Regions from separate parts of the Cellulomonas sp. NPDC089187 genome, predicted to be linked through region 2. Evidence: predicted binding sites of a transcription regulator. Region 2 holds the regulator's gene; the other holds the start of a gene.
The links. Region 2 encodes LexA, which represses DNA repair genes until DNA is damaged. Its sites were predicted from a motif close to TCGAACANNTGTTCGA; they were not measured.
Positions count from the first base shown of each region.

Region 1: uvrA (excinuclease ABC subunit UvrA) is a predicted target of LexA. The motif match lies at 7,428-7,443, and genes of this name have one in related genera.

Region 1 is NZ_JBFBHI010000001.1:153,392-163,715, reverse strand. Features, by position in the region: gene rapZ (RNase adapter RapZ) at 1-275, opposite strand, end outside; gene uvrC (excinuclease ABC subunit UvrC) at 299-2,314, opposite strand; gene AB0N78_RS00760 (OsmC family protein) at 2,392-2,892, shown strand; gene AB0N78_RS00755 (DUF4190 domain-containing protein) at 3,018-4,457, shown strand; gene uvrA (excinuclease ABC subunit UvrA) at 4,536-7,397, opposite strand; gene AB0N78_RS00745 (DUF4190 domain-containing protein) at 7,703-8,752, shown strand; gene AB0N78_RS00740 (DUF4190 domain-containing protein) at 9,225-9,941, shown strand; gene AB0N78_RS00735 (glycoside hydrolase family 15 protein) at 10,019-10,324, shown strand, end outside.
Region 2 is NZ_JBFBHI010000002.1:744,193-754,516, forward strand. Features, by position in the region: gene AB0N78_RS07800 (hypothetical protein) at 1-94, shown strand, start outside; gene miaA (tRNA (adenosine(37)-N6)-dimethylallyltransferase MiaA) at 91-1,050, shown strand; gene dapF (diaminopimelate epimerase) at 1,047-1,985, shown strand; gene AB0N78_RS07815 (thioredoxin family protein) at 2,033-2,353, shown strand; gene AB0N78_RS07820 (methyltransferase) at 2,372-2,980, opposite strand; gene hflX (GTPase HflX) at 3,227-4,684, shown strand; gene AB0N78_RS07830 (ATP-dependent DNA helicase) at 4,874-6,982, shown strand; gene AB0N78_RS07835 (L-lactate dehydrogenase) at 7,083-8,090, shown strand; gene lexA (transcriptional repressor LexA) at 8,152-8,868, opposite strand; gene AB0N78_RS07845 (LysM peptidoglycan-binding domain-containing protein) at 9,144-9,566, shown strand; gene nrdR (transcriptional regulator NrdR) at 9,994-10,324, shown strand, end outside.

The DNA.
Region 1 (10,324 bases), on a different contig from region 2:
CCACGCACATCCACGATGGCGGCCAGACGCAGGTCCGCCGAGGGCGGGGCACCGTGAGTGAGCATGCCCACGAGGTGGGTCAGCATCTGGGCGGGCAGGTTGTCGACGACGTACCAGCCCATGTCCTCCAGCACCGCGCCCGCCCGGGAGCGGCCCGCCCCGGACATGCCGGTGATGATGATCAGGTGCGGTTCGGTCACACGCGGGGCAGCCGTGGCCGCCTCCATCGCGGGGATGCCGTGCGGGACGGTGATCGGCGAGGTCTCGTCGCTCATGGGTCCAGCATGCCAGTCGCCGGTCACGATGCCGACGGGGTGGTGCCCACCGGCGCGGTCGCCGGGCTCGCCAACGCGTCCACTACGGTCTGGGCGGTCTTGGGTCCCATGCCGGGCACAGCGGCAACCTCCTCCACGCTGGCCGCACGCAGACGCTTCACCGAGCCGAAGTGCTGCAACAGCGCCGCGGCGCGGGACGGTCCCAGACCCGGCACGTCGTCCAGCACCGAGGCGGTCATCCCCTTGGAGCTCTTGCGGCGGTGCGCGGTGATCGCGAACCTGTGCGCCTCGTCGCGGAGCCGCTGCAGCAGGTACAGCCCCTCTGAGGAACGCTGCAGGATCACCGGGTAGTCGTCATGCGGCACCCAGACCTCCTCCAGGCGCTTGGCCAGACCACACAGCGCCACGTCGTCGATGCCCAGCTCGTCCAACGCTCGCTGCGCGGCGGCGACCTGCGGCGGGCCACCGTCGACCACCACCAGGTTCGGTGGGTACGCGAAGCGCTGTGGCTTGCCGGTGGTGGGATCGACCGGGCCGGAGCGCACCGCACCCAGGTCGGCGTCGGCCAGCGCCTCGGCGGTCTGGTCCTCCCCCAGGCCCAGCTCCAGGTCGTCGGCCTTCTCCCGCTCGGCCAGGTACCGGCGGAAGCGTCGGGTGATCACCTCGTGCATCGCCTCGGTGTCGTCCCGTGCACCGTCGCCCTCCGCACCGCGGATGGTGAACTGCCGGTACTCGCTCTTGCGGGCCAGCCCGTCCTCGAAGACCACCATCGAGGCCACCTGGTACGTGCCTTGGTTGTGCGAGACGTCGTAGCACTCGATCCGCAGCGGTGCGGATTCCAGCCCCAATGCCTCCTGGATCTCCTGCAACGCCTGCGACCGGGTGGTCAGGTCACCAGCGCGACGGGTGCGGTGCAGGGCGAGGGCGTGCTCGGCGTTCTTCTGCACCGTCGCCGCCAGCTCGCGTTTGTCGCCACGCTGCGGGATCCGGACCTGTACCCGGGAGCCACGCAGACCGGTCAACCAGGTCTGCACCTGCTCCAGGTCCTCCGGCAGCGTGGGAACCAGCACCTCGCGCGGGACAGTGCCGGTGACACCGGGCTCAGCCTCGCCGTACACCTGCTGGAGCAGACGCTCGATCATCTGCGCGTCGGTGACGTCCTCGACCTTTTCCACCACCCAGCCGCGCTGACCCCGAATCCGGCCATCCCGCACGTGGAAGACCTGCACCGCGGCCTCCAAGTCGTCACCGGCCAGGGCGAAGATGTCCGCATCCGTACCGTCGGAGAGCACCACGGCGTTCTTCTCGGTCGCGCGTTCCAGGGCGGCGATATCGTCCCGGAGCCGAGCGGCCCGTTCGAAGTCGAGCTCCGCGGCGGCCTCCTTCATCCGTGCGGTCAGCCGCCGGGTGAACTTGGCGGTGTCCCCGGCCATGAAGTCGGCGAACTCCTCAGCCAGGACGTGATGGTCTTCTTGACTGATCCGGCCGACGCAGGGCGCCGAGCACTTGTCGATGTACCCCAACAAGCAGGGTCGACCCTGCTGTCCGGCGCGCTTGAACACTCCGGCCGAGCAGGTGCGCACCGGGAAGACCCGCAACAGCAGGTCGACGGTCTCCCGGATCGCCCAGGCATGGGCGTAGGGCCCGAAGTACCGCGTGCCGGGCCGTTTGGCACCACGCATCACCTGCACCCGGGGAAACTGCTCGGCCAGCGTCACTGCCAGGTACGGGTAGGACTTGTCGTCCCGGTACTTCACGTTGAACCGCGGGTCGTACTCCTTGATCCAGGAGTACTCCAACGCCAGAGACTCGACCTCCGTGCCGACCACGGTCCATTGCACGGAGGCGGCGGTGGTGACCATCGCCTGGGTGCGGGGGTGCAGCCCGGCGACGTCCTGGAAGTAGGAGTTCAGCCGCTGACGCAGGCTCTTGGCCTTGCCGACGTAGATCACCCGGCCGTGCTCATCGCGGAACCGGTACACCCCGGGCTGGTCCGGGATCTCCCCGGGCGCGGGACGGTAGGTCGCGGGATCAGCCATGACGTCGAGGGTAATCAGCCCCACCGACACCGGTCGCCTCGGGGGCGGTGGCGTACGACACCCTCTACCGTGTCGGCATGGGGCTGCTGCACAGCTACGACGTCGACGTCATCTGGACCGGAGCCGGCACCGAGGGCACCACCGGGTACACCACGTACACCCGCGACCACGACGTGCGGGTGGAGGGGAAACCAGTGCTGCGCGGATCGGCGGATGCCGCGTTCCGTGGCGACCCGACTCGGCACACGCCGGAGGATCTGCTGGTCGCCTCGCTGTCCCAGTGCCACATGCTGTGGTTCTTGCACCTGGCCGGGGCTGACGGCCTGGTGGTGGTCGACTACGCGGACCGGGCCACCGGGACCATGCGGGTCGAGGCGGCCGGCCACGGCGCGTTCACCGAGGTGGTGCTCCGTCCGCGGGTTCGATTGCGCGGCGACCTGCTGCCCGGTGCGGAGCTGGACGCCCGCCTGGCGGGTGTGCACGAGCGGGCACATGAGCACTGCTTCATCGCGCGCTCGGTGAACTTCCCGGTGCTGGTGGAACCCATCCCCGCGCTGGTGGAGCACTCAATTCGCTGATTCTGCACTCATCGATCGCAGCACAGCACTCACCCGAACCTCCTCGGGCCACGACGCCCCTAACGTGACGCGTGCCCGCGCCCGATCCGGTGTGGGGGAACCGGATGTAAGGGACGCTTCCGCAGATGACCGAGCAGGACGGCGGCACACAGCCGCCCACGCCGCCGTACGATCCGACGCCGACGCCGTCGGCCAACACCACACCGCAGGCACCGAGCGCGCCGCAGTTCTCGGAGCCCACGGCACCGACGCCCGCTGCACCGGAGGCACCGACCGCGCCGCTCTTCTCGGCACCCGCGGCCTCGGCCTACCCGCCGCCGTCGACTCCGCCCGCCTCGGAGCCCACCGCCCCTCAGTACCCGTCACCCACCGGGGCGGGCGTCGGCTACTCGGGCTCCACTGGCACCAGCTACCCGAACGCGACCGGGACCCCCACCGGGTCCGCCTTCCCGGGTGCGACCGGGGCAGCCCCGACCACCCCCGCTGGGTCCGGCGACCCGAGCACCCCGGGCATGTCCAGCAATACGGGCGCGACGTACTCCGACGCGGCAGCCGGGTCACAGCCGCCACAGTGGTCCGCGCCGATGGGTGCCCCCGGGTCTTACCCCGGCCCCTCCGATGGCACCGACGGTGTCGCGCTGGCCTCGCTGATCACCGGTGTGCTGGGCACCGGTCCCGTCGCCTTGGTGCTCGGCATCATCGGACTGAAGCGGACCGGCCCGGGACAGAAGGGTGGCCGCGGCTTCGCCATCGCCGGCACCGTCCTCGGTGGCCTGGGCATGCTCGGCTGGATCATCGTCGCGATCCTGATGATCACCGCGGTGAACACCGTGGACAACGCCATCGAGGAGGCGAACCAGAGCCTCACCGACCTCAACAACGAGTACACCGCCGAGTACGCCGAGGGCTGCCGCTCCGGGGACATGATGGACTGCGACACGCTGTACGTCTGGGCTGAGCCCGGCAGCGAGGAAGAAACTCTCGCCGAGACCTGCAACGGGCGTGGTGACCGCAGCGAGCACGGCAGCTGCTACGCACTGGGCAACGAGCTCGACAAGCCGAGCTCCTACGGCGACGACGCCGAGATGGACGCGCTGTACGACTCGTGCAAGTCCGGTGACATGGCCGCCTGCGACGACCTGTACTACGAGGCCCTGTTCGATTCGCCGGACGATTCCGAGTACCTGGAGTTCAGCTCCACCTGCGGCAACCTCACCACCGCCGAGGACGGGTCGGGGTTGTGCCAGTACCAGAGCGATCTGGGCGCGACCGGTGGTTCCTCGGACTCGGCCGATGCGCTGGACACCTATGACTCGACCTCCGGGGTGTCCTACGAAGAGTGGTTGCAGCTGGTGAAGAACCTGGCGTCGATGGGCGGAACTCCCGAGGCCAGCCAGACCTATGGCGACAACTCGGTGCTCGACGTGTGGTGGGACTCCTGCGCGGAGGGTGCGGACAGCTCGTGCATGACGCTGTGGTTGACCTCCGCTGAGGGCAGCAACTACCGCGCGCACGCCGCGAGCTGTGGTGGTCGCGGCGCTCAGCCGGGTGTCTGCTCGTTCTGATCAGGCAGTAGCCGCTGGTGCCACACACAAGGGCCGCCCCGTTCGGACAGAACGGGGCGGCCCTTGTCATGTGCGGGGTCAGGCGCTCACGGATTCCTGACTCTGTTCCAGCACCTCGGCCAGGAACCGGCCGGTGTGGCTGGCCTCCACAGTGGCCACGTGCTCCGGGGTGCCCTGAGCGACGACCATGCCACCGCCCGAACCGCCCTCCGGGCCCATGTCGATCAGCCAGTCGGCGTTCTTGATCACGTCGAGGTTGTGCTCGATCACGATCACGGTGTTGCCCTTGTCGACCAGTGACTGCAGCACGCCGAGCAACTTGCGAATGTCCTCGAAGTGCAAACCGGTGGTGGGCTCGTCCAACACGTAGACGGTGCGACCGGTGGACCGGCGCTGGAGTTCGGTGGCCAGCTTCACCCGCTGGGCCTCACCGCCGGAGAGAGTGGTGGCGGGCTGCCCGAGACGGACGTAGCCGAGACCGACGTCCACCAGCGTCTTCAGGTGGCGGCTGATCGCGGGAACGGCGGCGAAGAACTCCGCTGCCTCCTCGATCGGCATGTCCAGGACGTCCGCGACGGTCTTGCCCTTGAAGTGCACCTCGAGGGTCTCCCGGTTGTACCGCGCACCGTGGCAGACCTCGCAGGGGACGTAGACATCCGGGAGGAAGTTCATCTCGATCTTGAGCGTGCCGTCACCGGAGCAGGCCTCGCAGCGCCCGCCCTTGACGTTGAAGGAGAACCGGCCCGCGGTGTAGCCGCGCACCTTGGCCTCGGTGGTCTCGGCGAACAGCTTGCGGATCCGGTCCCAGACGCCGGTGTATGTCGCCGGGTTGGACCGTGGGGTGCGGCCGATCGGTGCCTGGTCGACGTGCACCACCTTGTCCAACTGGTCCAGCCCGGTGATCCGCTTGTGTCGACCGGCGACCCGACGGGCGTGGTTCAGCTCGTTGGCCATCACGGTGTACAGGATCGAGTTGACCAGCGTGGACTTGCCGGAGCCGGAGACCCCGGTCACCGCGGTGAACACCCCGAGCGGGAAGCTCACGTCGATGTTGCGGAGGTTGTTCTCCTTGGCACCGATCACCTTGACCTGGCGCTTGCTGTCCGGCTTGCGTCGGCTGGCGGGCATCGGGATCGAGCGCCGCCCGGACAGGTAGGCGCCGGTCACGGACTCCTGCGAGTCCAGCAGGCCCTGGTAGTCACCGGAGTGGATGACCCGTCCGCCGTGCTCCCCCGCCCCCGGGCCGACGTCGACGATCCAGTCGGCGGCGCGGATGGTGTCCTCGTCGTGTTCGACCACGATCAGGGTGTTACCGAGGTCGCGCAGCCGGGTCAACGTGTCGATCAGTCGGCGGTTGTCCCGCTGGTGCAGGCCGATGGACGGCTCATCGAGCACATAGAGCACGCCGACCAGTCCGGACCCGATCTGGGTCGCCAAGCGGATGCGCTGCGCCTCGCCGCCGGACAGGGTGCCGGCCGGTCGCGACAGGCTGAGGTAGTCCAGTCCGACGTCCAGCAGGAAGCCCAGCCGGGCGTCGATCTCCTTCATCACCTGTGCGGCGATCTGGGCCTCGCGCACACCGAGTTGCAGTCCGGTCAAGAAGTCGCGGGCCTCGCCCACCGGGAGGTTCGTCACCTCGGCGATGGACATTCCACCGACCTTGACCGCGAGCACCTCCGGCTTGAGGCGCGCACCACCGCAGACCGGGCAGGGCACCTCCCGCATGTAGGCCTCGTACTTCTCCTTCGACCAGTCGGACTCGGTCTCCTCGTGCCGACGGTGCAGGAAAGTGATGACGCCCTCGAACCCGGTGGAGTACTGACGCTCGCGCCCCCACCGGTTCTTGTACTTGACGTGCACCTGGTGGTCCTTGCCGTGCAGCACGGCATCCTTCGCGCGCTGTGGCAGCGCCCGCCACGGGGTGTCCATCGAGAAGCCCAGGTCATCGGCCAGCGCGCTCAGCACCCGCTGGAAGTACTCCGACGAGGTCAGGTGCCACGGAGCGACCGCACCCTCGGCCAGCGACAGGTCCTCATCCGGCACCACCAGGTCGGGGTCGACCTCCAGTCGGGAGCCGATGCCCGTGCACTCCGGGCAGGCACCGTAGGGCGCATTGAAGGAGAAGGTGCGCGGCTCGATCTCGTCCAGCGACAGCGGGTGGTCATTCGGGCAGGCACGCTTCTCCGAGAACCGCCGGAACCGCTCCGGGTCATCGGCCTCAGCGTCGACCAGCTCGATCACCAGGAGCCCGTCGGCCAGGCCCAGGGCGGTCTCCACCGAGTCGGTCAGGCGGCGCTGGACGCCTTCGCGCGAGACCAGGCGGTCGACGACCACCTCGATGTCGTGCTTGAGCTTCTTCTCCAGCTGCGGCGGGGACGAGAGTTGGACGACCTCACCATCGACCCGCACCCGAGCGAAGCCCTTGGCCTGGAGGTCGGCGAACAGCTCCGCGTACTCCCCTTTACGTCCGCGGATCACCGGGGCCAGGACCTGGAACCGGGTGCCTTCGGGCAATTCCAACAGCCGGTCCACGATCTGCTGCGGCGTCTGCGCGGTCACCCGCTCACCACAGACGGGGCAGTGCTGGGTGCCGGCCCGGGCGAACAGCAGACGCAGGTAGTCGTAGACCTCGGTGATCGTGCCGACCGTCGACCGGGGATTGCGGTTGGTGGACTTCTGGTCGATCGACACCGCTGGGGACAGCCCCTCGATGAAGTCCACGTCCGGCTTGTCCATCTGTCCGAGGAACTGCCGGGCATAGGCGGACAACGACTCCACATAGCGTCGCTGCCCCTCGGCGAAGATGGTGTCGAAGGCCAACGACGACTTGCCGGACCCGGACAGCCCGGTGAAGACCACCAGCTTGTCGCGCGGGAGGTCCAGGTCGACGTTGCGGAGGTTGTGCTCTCGGGCCCCCTGGACCACCAGTCGATCGTTCACGCCGAGCATGCTACGGCTCGGCACCGACATTCGCACACTCGTTCGAACGACATCACGGGTGACGCGGCGAGCCGCATTCACTCACTGGCAGCCTGCAGTCACGGGGAACCGCGGAGACGATCACTCACCGCCGCCCAGCTAACGCCCGTTCCCCGAGCCAGGGCCACCTACCGCTAGGCGGTCGGGTACTCAATTGCCTGGCCAGGCGGCCACGCGAGCCGGAGTCGTTGCTGGTCGTCGCTACCGTGCGGTCGAGTTCGGGAGTGCCCCGGACAGCATCCCGATGATCTGGAGCCCCTGCGCGCATGAGCAACGACGCCACCCCGACGACCCCTGATCCGTACGGCGGCGGGACACCGCAGGAGCCCACCGCTCCGCAGTACCCCGGCGCGGAGTCGACCCCGGCACCCCGCTTCGGCGCGGACACTCCCGCCCCGAGCTATGGCTCCGACGCCCCGGCCCCTGGCTACGGCACCGGCGCGCCGGCCTCGCAGTACCCGGGCAGCCCCGCGCCCGCCCCGTCCGGCGCGACGGCACCGCAGTACGGCGGCGCTCCCACGGGCAGCCCCACTGCTGGACAGGCCCCGCAGTTCTCCGGCGCGAGCCAGTACCCGGCACCCGGAATGCCCACGCAGCCGTTCCAGCCCCCTGCCAAGCGGCCGACCGACGGCATGTCCATCGCAGCCCTCGTCGTCGGTCTGATCGGCGGCTCGCTGATCGCAATCGTGCTCGGCATCCTCGGTCTGCGCCGCACCAAGAACGGCGAGCGCGGCGGACGCGGTATGGCGATCGCAGGCATCATCCTCGGTGCGGTGACCACCGTCGTCTGGACGATCGTCATCATCATCGCGATCGCCGCCTCCACGGCACTGAGTAACGAACGAGCCGAGCTCCGCGACGAATGCGCGTCCGGCGAGATGTCCTCCTGCGACGTGCTGTACCTGCGCGCGGACGCCACCAACGCCGACGAGGAGTTCGGAGCGACCTGCGGCGACCGGACCGGCAGCAGCGACCTCGACATCACCCCCGGCACCTGCTCCTGGTATCAGGTCGAGAACGGCGAGCTCGTCGACCCGCTGGACTTCGGCGACCTGGGCACCGACCTCGGCAGCGATGACACCGCTGACGACCTGGACGACAGCACCGATCTCAGCGACTACGCCGGCATCCTCGACGCCGAGACCTACGGGGACAACGCGGTCCTCGACGGTTACTGGGACGAGTGCGAGGCCGGGGACGACAGCTCCTGCGACACGCTGTACATGGTGGCGCCGTCGGGCTCGGAGTACGAGAGCTTCGGTGACACCTGTGGCGGTCGCCAGGAGGCGAGCACCGGGGAGTACTGCTCCTTCTGATTGTTCTGATTGCGTGACCCAGGGCGCGCCCTTCCCACCAGGAGGGGCGCGTCCTGGCGTCTGGGCACCGGCCACCACCGATCAGACGCACTCACACCGGGGATCGACACCACCAGCGATCCGGATAGACCTACTCAACTCCGGGGCCGCTGTTCTGTGATGGCTCAGGTCGGGCCGACTGACCCCCTACGGTCGAGGTCAGAGCGGTTCTGCCGTGACCGGCCTCGCGATGATCTGGAGCACTGAGCGCATGAGCGACGACGCCACCCCGACGAGTCCTGAGCCTGCTGGCGAGGGCGTCCCCGACGTTCCCAGTCCGGCCACGCCCCCGGGCTACAGCGTCCCGCCCTACCCCAGCGTCCCGGGGCGCTCGGGCGACATCCCGTCGCTGTATCCAGCCGAACCGACGCCACCCCCGTATCCGAGTGCGGGCGCGTGGTACCCGCACGCAACAGCACCGCAGTACACGGGCGTGGCAGGACCGGGCTACGCCGACACCGGCGCGACCTATGGCGGTATGCCGCCCACCGGTGCCTCCGGTTATCAGCCGGTCGGTGCGCCGTATCCCCCGCCCCACAGTCACACCACCGACGGGGTGTCGATCGCCGCGCTGGTCACCGGCATCATCGGCACCGGTCCCGTGGCCCTCGTGCTCGGCATCATCGGCCTCCGTCGCACCGGGGCCGGGCGGCGTGGCGGACGTGGATTCGCCATCGCCGGGACGGTGCTCGGTGCCGTGGGCATCCTCGGCTGGATCGTTGTGGGCCTGTTCGCCCTGTTCGTTTGGAACACCGCCCACAGCGTCATGGACAACTACCGCACCGAGTGCGCCGACGGCGATCTCTACTCCTGCGATTCGCTCTACCTGATGTCCGGCGCGGGCAGCGACAACGAGCACTTCGGCAACACGTGCGGCGAACGAGCGGACAGCAATCAGTACGGGTCCTGCTACCGCTATGACATCGACGAGAACGGCCAGCTGGTCGACCCGTGGGACACCGACGACGCCTCCACCGAGGCGGACGCCTACGGTGACGACCCTGAGCTCGATGCCCTGTGGGGTGCCTGCGACGCCGGCGACGGCGATGCGTGCAACGACCTGTACTTCGACTCCCCGGTGGGATCGGAGTACGAGGAGTTCGGGGACACCTGTGGCGGCCGCCAGGAGGGCGGTGGCTGGTGCAGCTGATCTGCTGACCACCACGACGCGGCACATCCGGCCTGTTTCGGGCGGACGCGTGGCCGTGTTCTGGGCAGGATGAGCGCATGCCCTCCGGATCAGGACCCATCCCGATCGGTGACTACGCGGTGCTCGGCGACGGTCGCACGGCGGCGCTGCTGTCCCGTACGGGCTCCGTGGACTGGTGGTGCCCGCCTCGATTCGACTCCCCGGCGTGCTTCGCGGCGCTGCTCGGCGGGCCGGAGCACGGCCACTGGTCGCTGACCGTTCCGGACGCCATCGAGCGCACCCGACGCTGGCTCGGCGACTCTTTCGTGCTGGAGACCACGGTGCGGACACCGACCGGAGTTGCCGTGCTCATCGATGCCATGCCCGCACGGGAGGATGGTGCG
Region 2 (10,324 bases):
GCTGCCTGAGGCGGAGGCGGACCTGCTCTGGTCCGGTGTCCCCGGCGGCGCGCAGCACCTGGTCGCCCGCTGGCAGATCGAGGCAGCGGCATGAGCCTGATCGTCGCCGTCGTCGGTCCCACCGCCACCGGCAAATCCGACCTGGCCCTGGCGCTCGCGGAACACCTGTCCGGGGAAGTCGTCAACGCCGACGCCCTGCAGTTCTACCGGGGGATGGACATCGGCACCGCGAAGCTCTCGGTGGCCGAACGCCGGGGCATCGTGCACCACCAGCTCGACGTGCTCGACCCGGACCAGGACGCCAGCGTCGCCGCCTACCAGGAGACCGCCCGGGCGGACATCGCCGCCATCGAGGCCCGCGGGCACCGGCCGATCGTGGTCGGCGGTTCCGGGCTGTACCTGCGGGCCCTGCTTGACCGAATCGAGTTCCCCGGCACCGACCCCGAGGTCCGCGCCGCACTGGAGGAGCGCGCCGAGCGTGAGGGCACCCGTGCCCTGTACACGGAGCTGCTGGCTGCCGACCCGGCGGCGGCGTCGTCCATCGGCCCGCGCAACACCCGCCGGATCGTGCGCGCGCTGGAGGTGATCGCCCTCACCGGTCGCCCGTACTCGGCCAACCTGCCCGGACACGACTACCACCGCCCCGCGGTGCAGATCGGCTTGGACTGCGACCGCGCCGAGTTGGACCGGCGGATCGCGCTGCGGGTGGACCGGATGTGGGCGGCCGGGCTGGTCGAGGAGGTGCGCGGTCTGCTGGACGGTGGCGGGATCGGACGCACCGCCTCCCGCGCGGTGGGCTATGCCGAGGTGCTGGCCGCGCTGCGGGGTGAGATCACCGAGCAGGAGGCACGCGCTCAGGTCCAGGCCGGGACGCGCCGATTGGCGCGCAAGCAGATGGGCTGGTTCGGCCGGGACCCGCGGGTGCACTGGTTGGATGCACTCGACCCGGCTCTGGTGGACCGGGCACTGGCCCTGGTCGCCGCCGCCGACGCGGGCACCCTCGGACCGGCCACGGAGGATCCGACGCCGCGCCGTAGTCTGGGGTCATGACCGCCCCGCTGCACGTCACCAAGGGACACGGCACGCAGAACGACTTTGTGCTGCTGGACGGCCGGCACACCCCGCCGCTGGACACCGCGCTGGTGCGGGCGCTGGCGGACCGGCGGGCCGGGATCGGCGGCGACGGGGTGATCCGGCTGACCGCCTCGACGGATCTCCCGGAGGGGCGACAGCTACTGGCGACCGAACCCGCCGCGACCTGGTTCATGGACTACCGAAACGCGGACGGCTCCATCGCAGAGATGTGCGGCAACGGCGTGCGCGTGGTCGCCGCCTTTGCCCGCGAGCTGGGCCTGTGGGACCCCGCATCCGGTGACCTGGTGCTCGGCACCCGCGCCGGTGTGCGCCGGGTGCGACAGGTCGAGCCCGCCGCAGGGGTGGGAGATCAGGTGTGGTACGCCGTCGACATGGGGCAGTGGCACCTGCCCGGCGGGGACACGGCGGTGGCTCGGGGCGGCGACGCCGAGGTGACGGTGGCAGGCCTGGCCGTGCCCCGTCCGGCGTTGAGCGTCGACCTCGGCAACCCGCACACTGTGCTGGCCCTGGCGGATGAAACCGAGCTCGCCGCTGTCGACCTGACCGGTGCTCCGGATGTCCAGCCGGTGCCCCCGCACGGGACCAATGTGGAGTTGGTGGTGCCGCTGGGTGAGCAGACCCAGACCGATGGCACCACGATCGGTCGGCTGCGGATGCGGGTGCACGAGCGCGGGGTGGGGGAGACCCGCTCCTGTGGCACCGGGGCCTGCGCCGCAGCCCTGGCGGTCCGGACCTGGGCGGGGCCGCAGTCGCCGACCGTCTGGTTGGTGGACGTCCCGGGCGGCACCGTCCGGGTGACCGCACTCCCCGGCGGTCGGGTGGAGTTGGCGGGCCCCGCCGTGCTGGTCGCGGAGTTGTCGGTAGACACCGAGGCCTTGACGGCGATCTGACCCCCCGACACGGGAACACTGCACCGGGGACCCGTCGTTGCGCTGACATGGCTGGAACTGACCCGTTGACCCCGGAGGACATCGGCGCGCCCCTGGGGCGACGGCTCACATTCCTGCAGTTCTCCACCGGATTCTGCGCACCCTGTCGGGCTGCGCGGCGGGTGCTGGAGCGTGTGGTCGACACCAGCACCGGCGTGGCCCATGTGGAGGTCGACGTCGCCGATCACGCTGACCTGGCCGGGCGCTTCGCGGTTTCCAGCACACCGTTGGTGATCGTGCTCGACCCGGACGGGGCACCGCTGGCCCGGCTCGCCGGGGTGCCGAGTCTGGCCCAGGCGCGCGCCACCGTCTCGGCGCTCGCGGACTGAGCGGTCAAGCGGCCGTGTTCAGGCCGACCGCGTCACCCGCAGCACCCGGAAACCCTTGGCGGTGGCGATCCGCTCTGCGGTGAACTCCCCGCCCAGCTCCTGATCCAGCCAGCGCAGCAGGGAGTCCGAGCCCAGGTTCTTGGCCACCACCAGGTGCGCCTGGCCGCCGGGAAGCAGCCGATGCAGCCACTGCCGCAGCATCGCGTGCAGCGCCTCCTTGCCCACCCGGATCGGTGGGTTGGACCAGATCGCCGCGAACCGTACGTCCTCCGGCACGTCCTCGGGCCGGACCGCCTGCACCTGCTGCGCGCCGTTCAGTTCCGCGTTCCGCCGGGTCAGGTCGAGCGCCCGCTCATTGACGTCCACCGCCCACACCCGGGCCAGCGGACTGGCGGCAGCCAGGCACAGCGCGATCGGCCCCCACCCGCAGCCCAGGTCCAACAGATCGCCCTCCACCGGCGGCTCCGGCACCGCCCGCAACAGCACCTCGGTGCCGCCGTCCAGATGATCCGGGGAGAACACCCCGCCCGCGGTCTGCACCGCGACCTCCTGGCCGCGCAGCGTCACGGTGCGCTGACGGCGCTGGTCGTCGGAGGCCGGCTCGGCGGTGAAGTAGTGATCGGACACGGGGACGACCCTAGTGCGCCCCGTTGCCGCCCAGTCGCCCCTTGTGGCAACCCTGATGCCGAGGCCTCGTGACCTGCGCCCTGCGCGAATCCGCTCGCGCCCCGTCACCGCCCCGTGTCACGCTGGATTCCCGCGGCACAGCCCTGCCGCACGGCACAACCCGAGAGGACCCCCGTGACCGGACGCGAACCCGAGGATGAGACGACGACCGCAGACCCCCAGCAGCAGGCGCGTGACGCCCAGCGGGTGGCGGACGACGTGGTCGCCCGGGTGCTGGCACGGGCCGGGACCGCGCTGCACGAGGGCGGCACCGTCCACACCAGCCACGACGGCGAGCAACTGGACCTGGCCGAGCGGACCTCGCTGCGCCGGGTCGCCGGCCTGTCCACCGAGCTGGAGGACGTCACCGAGGTCGAGTACCGGCAGCTGCGCCTGGAGAAGGTGGTGCTGGTCGGCCTGTGGACCTACGGACCGGCGGAGATCGCCGAGGTGTCGCTGCGTGAGTTGGCGGCGCTGGCCGAGACCGCGGGCTCCGAGGTGTTGGACGGGGTGATCCAGCGCCGACAGAACCCCGACCCCAGCACCTACCTGGGCTCCGGCAAGGCCGCCGAACTGGCGGAGCTGGTCGCCGCCGCCGGGGCCGACACCGTGGTGGTCGACGGTGAGCTCGCCCCCTCGCAGCGCCGCGCGTTGGAGGATGTGGTCCGGGTGAAGGTCATTGACCGGACCGCGCTGATCCTGGACATCTTCGCCCAGCACGCCAAGTCCCGGGAGGGCAAGGCCCAGGTCGAGTTGGCCCAGCTGGAGTACCTGCTGCCGCGTCTGCGCGGCTGGGGTGAGTCGATGTCTCGGCAGGCCGGTGGACAGGTCGGCGGAGCCGGGGCGGGCATGGGCTCGCGCGGACCCGGTGAGACCAAGATCGAGCTGGATCGGCGGCGCATCCGCAATCGGATGGCCAAGCTGCGCCGGGAGATCGCCGCGATGGAACCGGCCCGCCGGACCAAGCGCGCCTCTCGCCGCAAGAACGCCATCCCCTCGGTGGCCATCGCCGGGTACACCAACGCGGGCAAGTCCTCGCTGCTGAACCGCCTGACCGACGCCGGAGTGCTGGTGGAGAACGCGCTGTTCGCCACCCTGGACCCGACGGTGCGCCGCGCCCGGGCCGCAGACGGCCGGGTGTACACCCTGGCCGACACCGTGGGCTTCGTCCGGAATCTGCCGCACCAGCTGGTCGAGGCCTTCCGCTCCACCCTGGAAGAGGTCGCTGACTCCGATCTGGTGCTGCATGTGGTTGACGCCTCGCACCCGGACCCGGAGGGCCAGATCGCCGCCGTGCGGGAGGTCTTCGGCACGATCCCCGGTGCGATGGACGTGCCGGAGATCATCGTGCTGAACAAGGCGGACCTGGCCGAGCCGGAGGCGGTCGCCCGACTGCGGTCCCGCGAGCACGGCGCGATCGTCGTCTCCGCGCACACCGGTGAGGGCATTGAGGCGTTGCAGGCGCTGATCGCCGACCAGCTGCCCCGTCCGGGGGTGCCGGTGGACGTGCTGGTGCCCTATGACCGTGGTGACCTGGTGCACCGGGCGCATGAGCACGGTGACATCGACGCCGAGGAACACACCGCGGAGGGCACCGCGCTGCGCGGTCGGGTTGACGCCGGCTTGGCAGCGGAGCTGTCCGCGGTGGACGTGCGCTCGGTCTGAGTCGGGCGCGGGCCTGACGCGTTGGGGGCTGGACCCGGCGTGGGCCTGACGCGTCGAGGGCTGGACCCGGCGCGGGCCTGACGCGTTGGGAGGCTGGACTCGGCGCGGCTCCGTCGCCCATGCGCGGTCGGGTCTCGCTCCGGACCGCGCCTGTGCGGCCGTGTCCCCGCCGTCGCCTACCCTTGCTCGGTGCCCGATCCCACCCCCGATGTCGATGAGCTGCTCGACCTCGCGGTGGGGGCGCTGGGCGGTGCGCCCCGTGAGGGTCAGCGTCGGATGGCCCGCGAGGTCGCCCAGGCTGTGGAGGCCGGCGAGCACCTGATGGTGCAGGCCGGCACCGGCACCGGGAAGTCCCTGGGCTATCTGGTCCCTGCGGTCCGGCACGCCGTCACCGCGGAGGAGCGCGTGGTGGTCTCCACCGCGACCCTCGCCCTGCAACGCCAGGTGATGACCCGTGACCTGCCGTTGGTGGCCGAGACCCTGGCACCTCGCCTGCCCCGTGCACCCAAGATCGCGCTGCTCAAGGGCTGGCACAACTACGTCTGCGTGCACAAGATCGCTGGGGGCTACCCCCAAGACGACCAGGGCACGCTGTTCGCGATGGCCGACGAGTCGGCCGCAGTCGAGCACCCCGTGGCGGAGGACGACGGCAAAGAGGTACTGGGCGCACAGGTGGTCCGGCTGCGCGAGTGGGCGCAGGAGACCGACACCGGTGACCGCGATGATCTGGTACCTGGTGTCAGCGACCGCGCCTGGCGTCAGGTGTCGGTGACCGCCCTGGAGTGTCTGGGTCAGAAGTGCCCGCTGCTGGAGGAGTGCTTCCCGGATCGGGCGCGTGCGGTCAGCCGGGCGGCCGACGTGGTCGTGACCAACCACGCCATGCTCGGGATCGCCGCTGGCGGCTCGCCGAATGTGCTGCCGGAACATCAGGTGTTGGTGGTCGACGAGGCCCATGAACTCGCCGACCGGGTGACCGCGCAGGCCACCGCCGAACTGTCCGTGGCCACCGTCGAGCAGGCCGGTCGGGCGGCTCGACGGCACGGCGGTGTGCTCACCACCGAGTTGGACCAGGCCGCGACCGCGCTGGGCACCGTGCTGATCGGGCTGCCGGAGGGCCGGTTTGTCGGCGGACTGCCCGAGGGCACCCGCCAGGCGGTGGCCATGGTCCGTGACGCCGCCCGCTCACTGCTGACCGAACTGCGCCCGCAGAAGGGCGAATCGGAGGACACCGGTCTGAAGTTGGCGTCCTCGGCGGTGCTCGCGCTCTTTGAGGTGGCCGAGCGGATGGCGGCCGAGCCGGAGGAGCAGCGCTACACGGTGCTCTGGTGCTCCCGCCAGGACGGCCCCCGGGGCGACGGCTCGACCCGGCTGTACGCCGCCCCGTTGGCAGTCAACGGTCTGATCCGCACCCATCTGCTCGCGGATCGCGCGTCAGTGTTCACCTCCGCCACGCTGAGCCTGGGCGGGCAGTTTGACGCGACCGCGCGGGCGGTGGGACTGGCCGGGTCCAGTGAGGCCGCAGCGGCCACTGCGACGGCCTCGGCCACCGCGCTCGCCGACGGGCTGCCACTCGGGCGCGAGTCCGCACGGGACGACGCCGCCCCGCGCAGCACCGCGGTCAAGCTGCCCTGGCACGGCATCGATGTGGGCAGCCCCTTCGACTACCCGAAGCAGGGCATCCTCTACATCGCCAAGCGTTTGCCTGCACCTGGCCGGGAGCCCGCCACCGACGCGCAGCTGGAGGAGATCGCCGCGCTGATCGGCGCTGCTGGGGGTCGCACGCTCGGTCTGTTCTCCTCCCGCCGCGCTGCTGTCGCCGCCGCCGAGGCGATGAGGGAACGTCTGGACGTGCCGATCCTGGTCCAGGGCGACGATCAGCTGCCCACCCTGGTGCGGCAGTTCGCCGAGGATGAGCCCACCTGCCTGTTCGGGACCCTGTCGCTGTGGCAGGGCGTGGACGTGCCTGGCCGGTCGAACAGCCTGGTGCTGATCGATCGGATCCCGTTCCCTCGGCCGGACGACCCGGTGAAGTCCGCCCGGGCGGAGGCGGTGGTGGCCTCGGGTGGAAACGGCTTCATGTCGGTCTCTGCCACCCATGCTGCGCTGCTGCTGGCTCAGGGTGCGGGCCGATTGATCCGGTCGACAGGGGACCGCGGTGTGGTGGCGGTGCTCGATCCCCGATTGGCGACCGCGCGCTACGGGGAGTTCCTCACCCGCTCTCTGCCGCCGTTCTGGCGGACCACCGACCGTGCGGTGGCCGAGGGGGCACTGCGCCGGTTGACCGCACCGACATCGTGACCGGACGCACCCGAGCCCGGCGGCGGCGGTGTCTGCGGTCGTCTAGCCTCGTCCCCGGGCCAGGGCATTCACCTGCGCCGACCCCTGCGAGGAGGACTCCGTGAGCGAGCAGACTGACGACGGCGACGAGCTCGGCCTGACCAGCGCCACCGCCGGCACCCGCCGCACCACCAAGCTGGCCGTGATCGGCGCCGGGGCGGTGGGGTCAACGCTGGCCTACGCCGCCCTGATGCGCGGAGCCGCCCGCTCGGTGGCGCTCTACGACATCAACAGGGCGAAGGTCGAGGCCGAGGCGCTGGACCTCGGGCACGGCATCCAGTTCATGCCGATGGCCGAGGTTGTCGGATCGGATGACATCGCGGTCTGCGCCGAGGCCGACGTGGTGATGGTGACCGCCGGGGCCAAGCAGAAGCCGGGCCAGACCCGGATCGACCTGGCCGAGGCGACGATCTCGCTGGTGAAGAAGATCCTGCCGTCGGTGGTGGAGGTCGCCCCGAACGCGATCTACGTGATGGTCACCAACCCGGTGGACATCGTGACCTATGCCGCGCTGAAGTACTCCGGCCTGCCGCCCACGCAGCTGTTCGGGTCGGGCACCGTGCTGGACTCCTCCCGGCTGCGTTACCTGATCGCGCAGCACACCGGGGTCGCAGTGCAGAACGTGCACGCGTACATCGCCGGGGAGCACGGCGACACCGAGCTGCCGCTGTGGTCCTCCGCCACCATCGGTGGCGTCCCGATCCTGGACTGGAACGGGTTGGACGGCCACGTGCCGCTGACCGGTCAGGTGCGGGAGTCCATCGCCCGTGAGGTGGTCGAGTCGGCCTACCGGATCATCGAGGGCAAGGGCGCGACGAACTACGCGGTGGCGCTGGCCGGGTCGCGGATCATCGAGGCGATCCTCAAGGACGAGCACCGCATCCTGCCCGTGTCCTCGCTGCTGGAGAACTACCACGGCATCAGCGATGTCTGTCTGTCGGTGCCGACGGTGGTGGGACGCGAGGGTGTGGGTGAGCGGTTGGAGGTGCCGATGAGCGCCGATGAGTTGGCTGGTCTGCGGCGCTCGGCCGAGTCGCTGCGCGCGGTGGCCCGGCGGTTCGGGATCTGACGGACTCGACACGAAGGCCCCCGGCGATCACGACGCCGGGGGCCTTCGTGATGCGGTGGGGTCAGAGGCTGCGCAGCACCGAGACCACCCGTCCGACGATCTGCGCGTGGTCGCCGTCGATGGGTGAGTAGGCGGGGTTCTGCGGCAGCAGCCAGACGTGGCCGTCGGCGCGCTTGAGGGTCTTGACGGTGGCCTCCCCGTCCAGCATCGCGGCGACGATCTCTCCGTTCTCCGCCACCGGCTGGCGACGGACCACTACCCAGTCGCCGTCGCAGATCGCCGCGTCGACCATCGAGTCGCCGACGACCTTGAGCAGGAACAGCTCACCCTCGCCGACCAGCTGACGGGGGAGTGGGAACACGTCCTCCACGAGCTGTTCGGCCAGGATCGGGCCACCAGCGGCGATCCGGCCGACCACGGGCACGTAGGCCGCTGCGGGTGCGCCGTCACGGGCGGCGGAGTCCTCGTCGCCCACCATCGCGGTGACGGTGCCCGGCCGCGCACTCACCGGGCGGGAGTCGTCGGGCTGCACGACCTCAATCGCCCGGGGCCGGTTGGGGTCGCGGCGCAGGTAGCCCTTGCGCTCCAACGCGGTGAGCTGGTGCTTCACGCTGGACGGGCTGGTCAGCCCCACCGCGTCGCCGATCTCCCGCATGCTCGGCGGATAGCCACGGGACTCGACGGAGGCGCGCACCGTCTCCAGCACCAGCCGCTGCCGCGGGGTCAGGCCGTCGCCGAGGCCGATCTCGGCCTCGTCCTCGGTCGCCTTCGGTGCCATGCGCCTCTCCCGTCCGTATGCCCCGCGGGCCTGTCCTTCCCCCGGATCCGCCCTGATGAGCGGGCCCGTCGGCGGGGATGTCAGTGCCTCGTGATCGGGTGTTCCCAGTGCCCCGAGCGTAGGGGTCGCGACACGCCGAATCAAACACATGTTCGACCGTGTCTCGACATTCCCGCCGGAGTCGTGGCACTATCGTACAAGCGTTCGACGAACACCTGTTCGAATCGACGGAACGGACGGTCGCCCGGTCGGGTGGCAGGAGGGAAGTGGTGGCTATGAGCACCATCGCAGCGCAGCCGCATCTGATCGGTGTCCCGCGGTCGCGGGGTGTCCGCCAGGGCGCTCCGACGCGCGACTCCCGCGCCGCCGCGTCGACGCGGTCGTCGGTGACCGCTCCCACCGAGTCGACGCGTCTGCATCTGACGCGGCGCGGTCGGATCGTTGTCGTTCTGCTCGGCCTGCTGCTTGCGGCCGGTGGTGTGATGGGTGGTCGCGCAGTCGCCGAGGGGCCGGTGCGGGCGACCGAGGTGGAGACCTATGCGGTCCAGTCCGGTGACACGTTGTGGAGCATCGCGCAGGGCGTTGCTCAGCCTGGTGAGGACGTGCGCGATGTGGTGATCCAGCTCCAGCGCCTGAACGACCTGAACAGCGGCTCACTGGTGGCGGGCCAAGTGCTGATGCTGCCGGCGGCTGGCTGATCCCTTCTGGCGGCCTGGCTGGTTCTTCCGGGCCGCGGCGTGTTGGCCTCGCCCGTTCTCGGGTCACGGCCTGTTGACCGAGTCCGCTCTCGAGTCACGATGGGATTACGCAACTCGACGCTTGCGTAATTCGATCTTCCGCCTCTACTGTGGGTCTCACCTCGACGGCTGGCTGGGGGGCTCGCCACGAGGGACGCGACATCGGTGCTGGTGACAGCACCGTCGCGCGTGATCGACACCGCTGAGGCGAGGCGAGTCGCCCCGGCGAGACGGGACGGGGGCGTCCCCACGAGGGTGGCCACGACATTGTGGCCACCCTCGTCGTCTGTCCGGGGCCGAGGCAGCACCGAAGCGCCAGTCTCGGCCGGTACAGTGACCCGATCCCGCCCGCGGTGGACGGTGCGGGGGGGCGCGTCGAGGAGGCACTATGCACTGTCCGTTCTGCCGGCACCCGGACTCGCGGGTCGTCGACTCCCGGACCTCGGACGACGGTCTGTCCATCCGTCGCCGGCGACAGTGCCCCCAGTGCAACCGGCGCTTCACCACCATCGAGACCGCCAGCCTGTCGGTGGTCAAGCGCTCCGGTGCCACCGAACCGTTCAGCCGGGAGAAGATCGTCAACGGCGTCCGCAAGGCATGCCAGGGGCGCCCGGTGTCCGACGATGACCTCGCCGTGCTCGCCCAGCGCGTGGAGGAGACCCTGCGCGCCTCCGGCTCCGCGGAGCTGGACGCCTATGAGATCGGCCTGGCCATCCTGA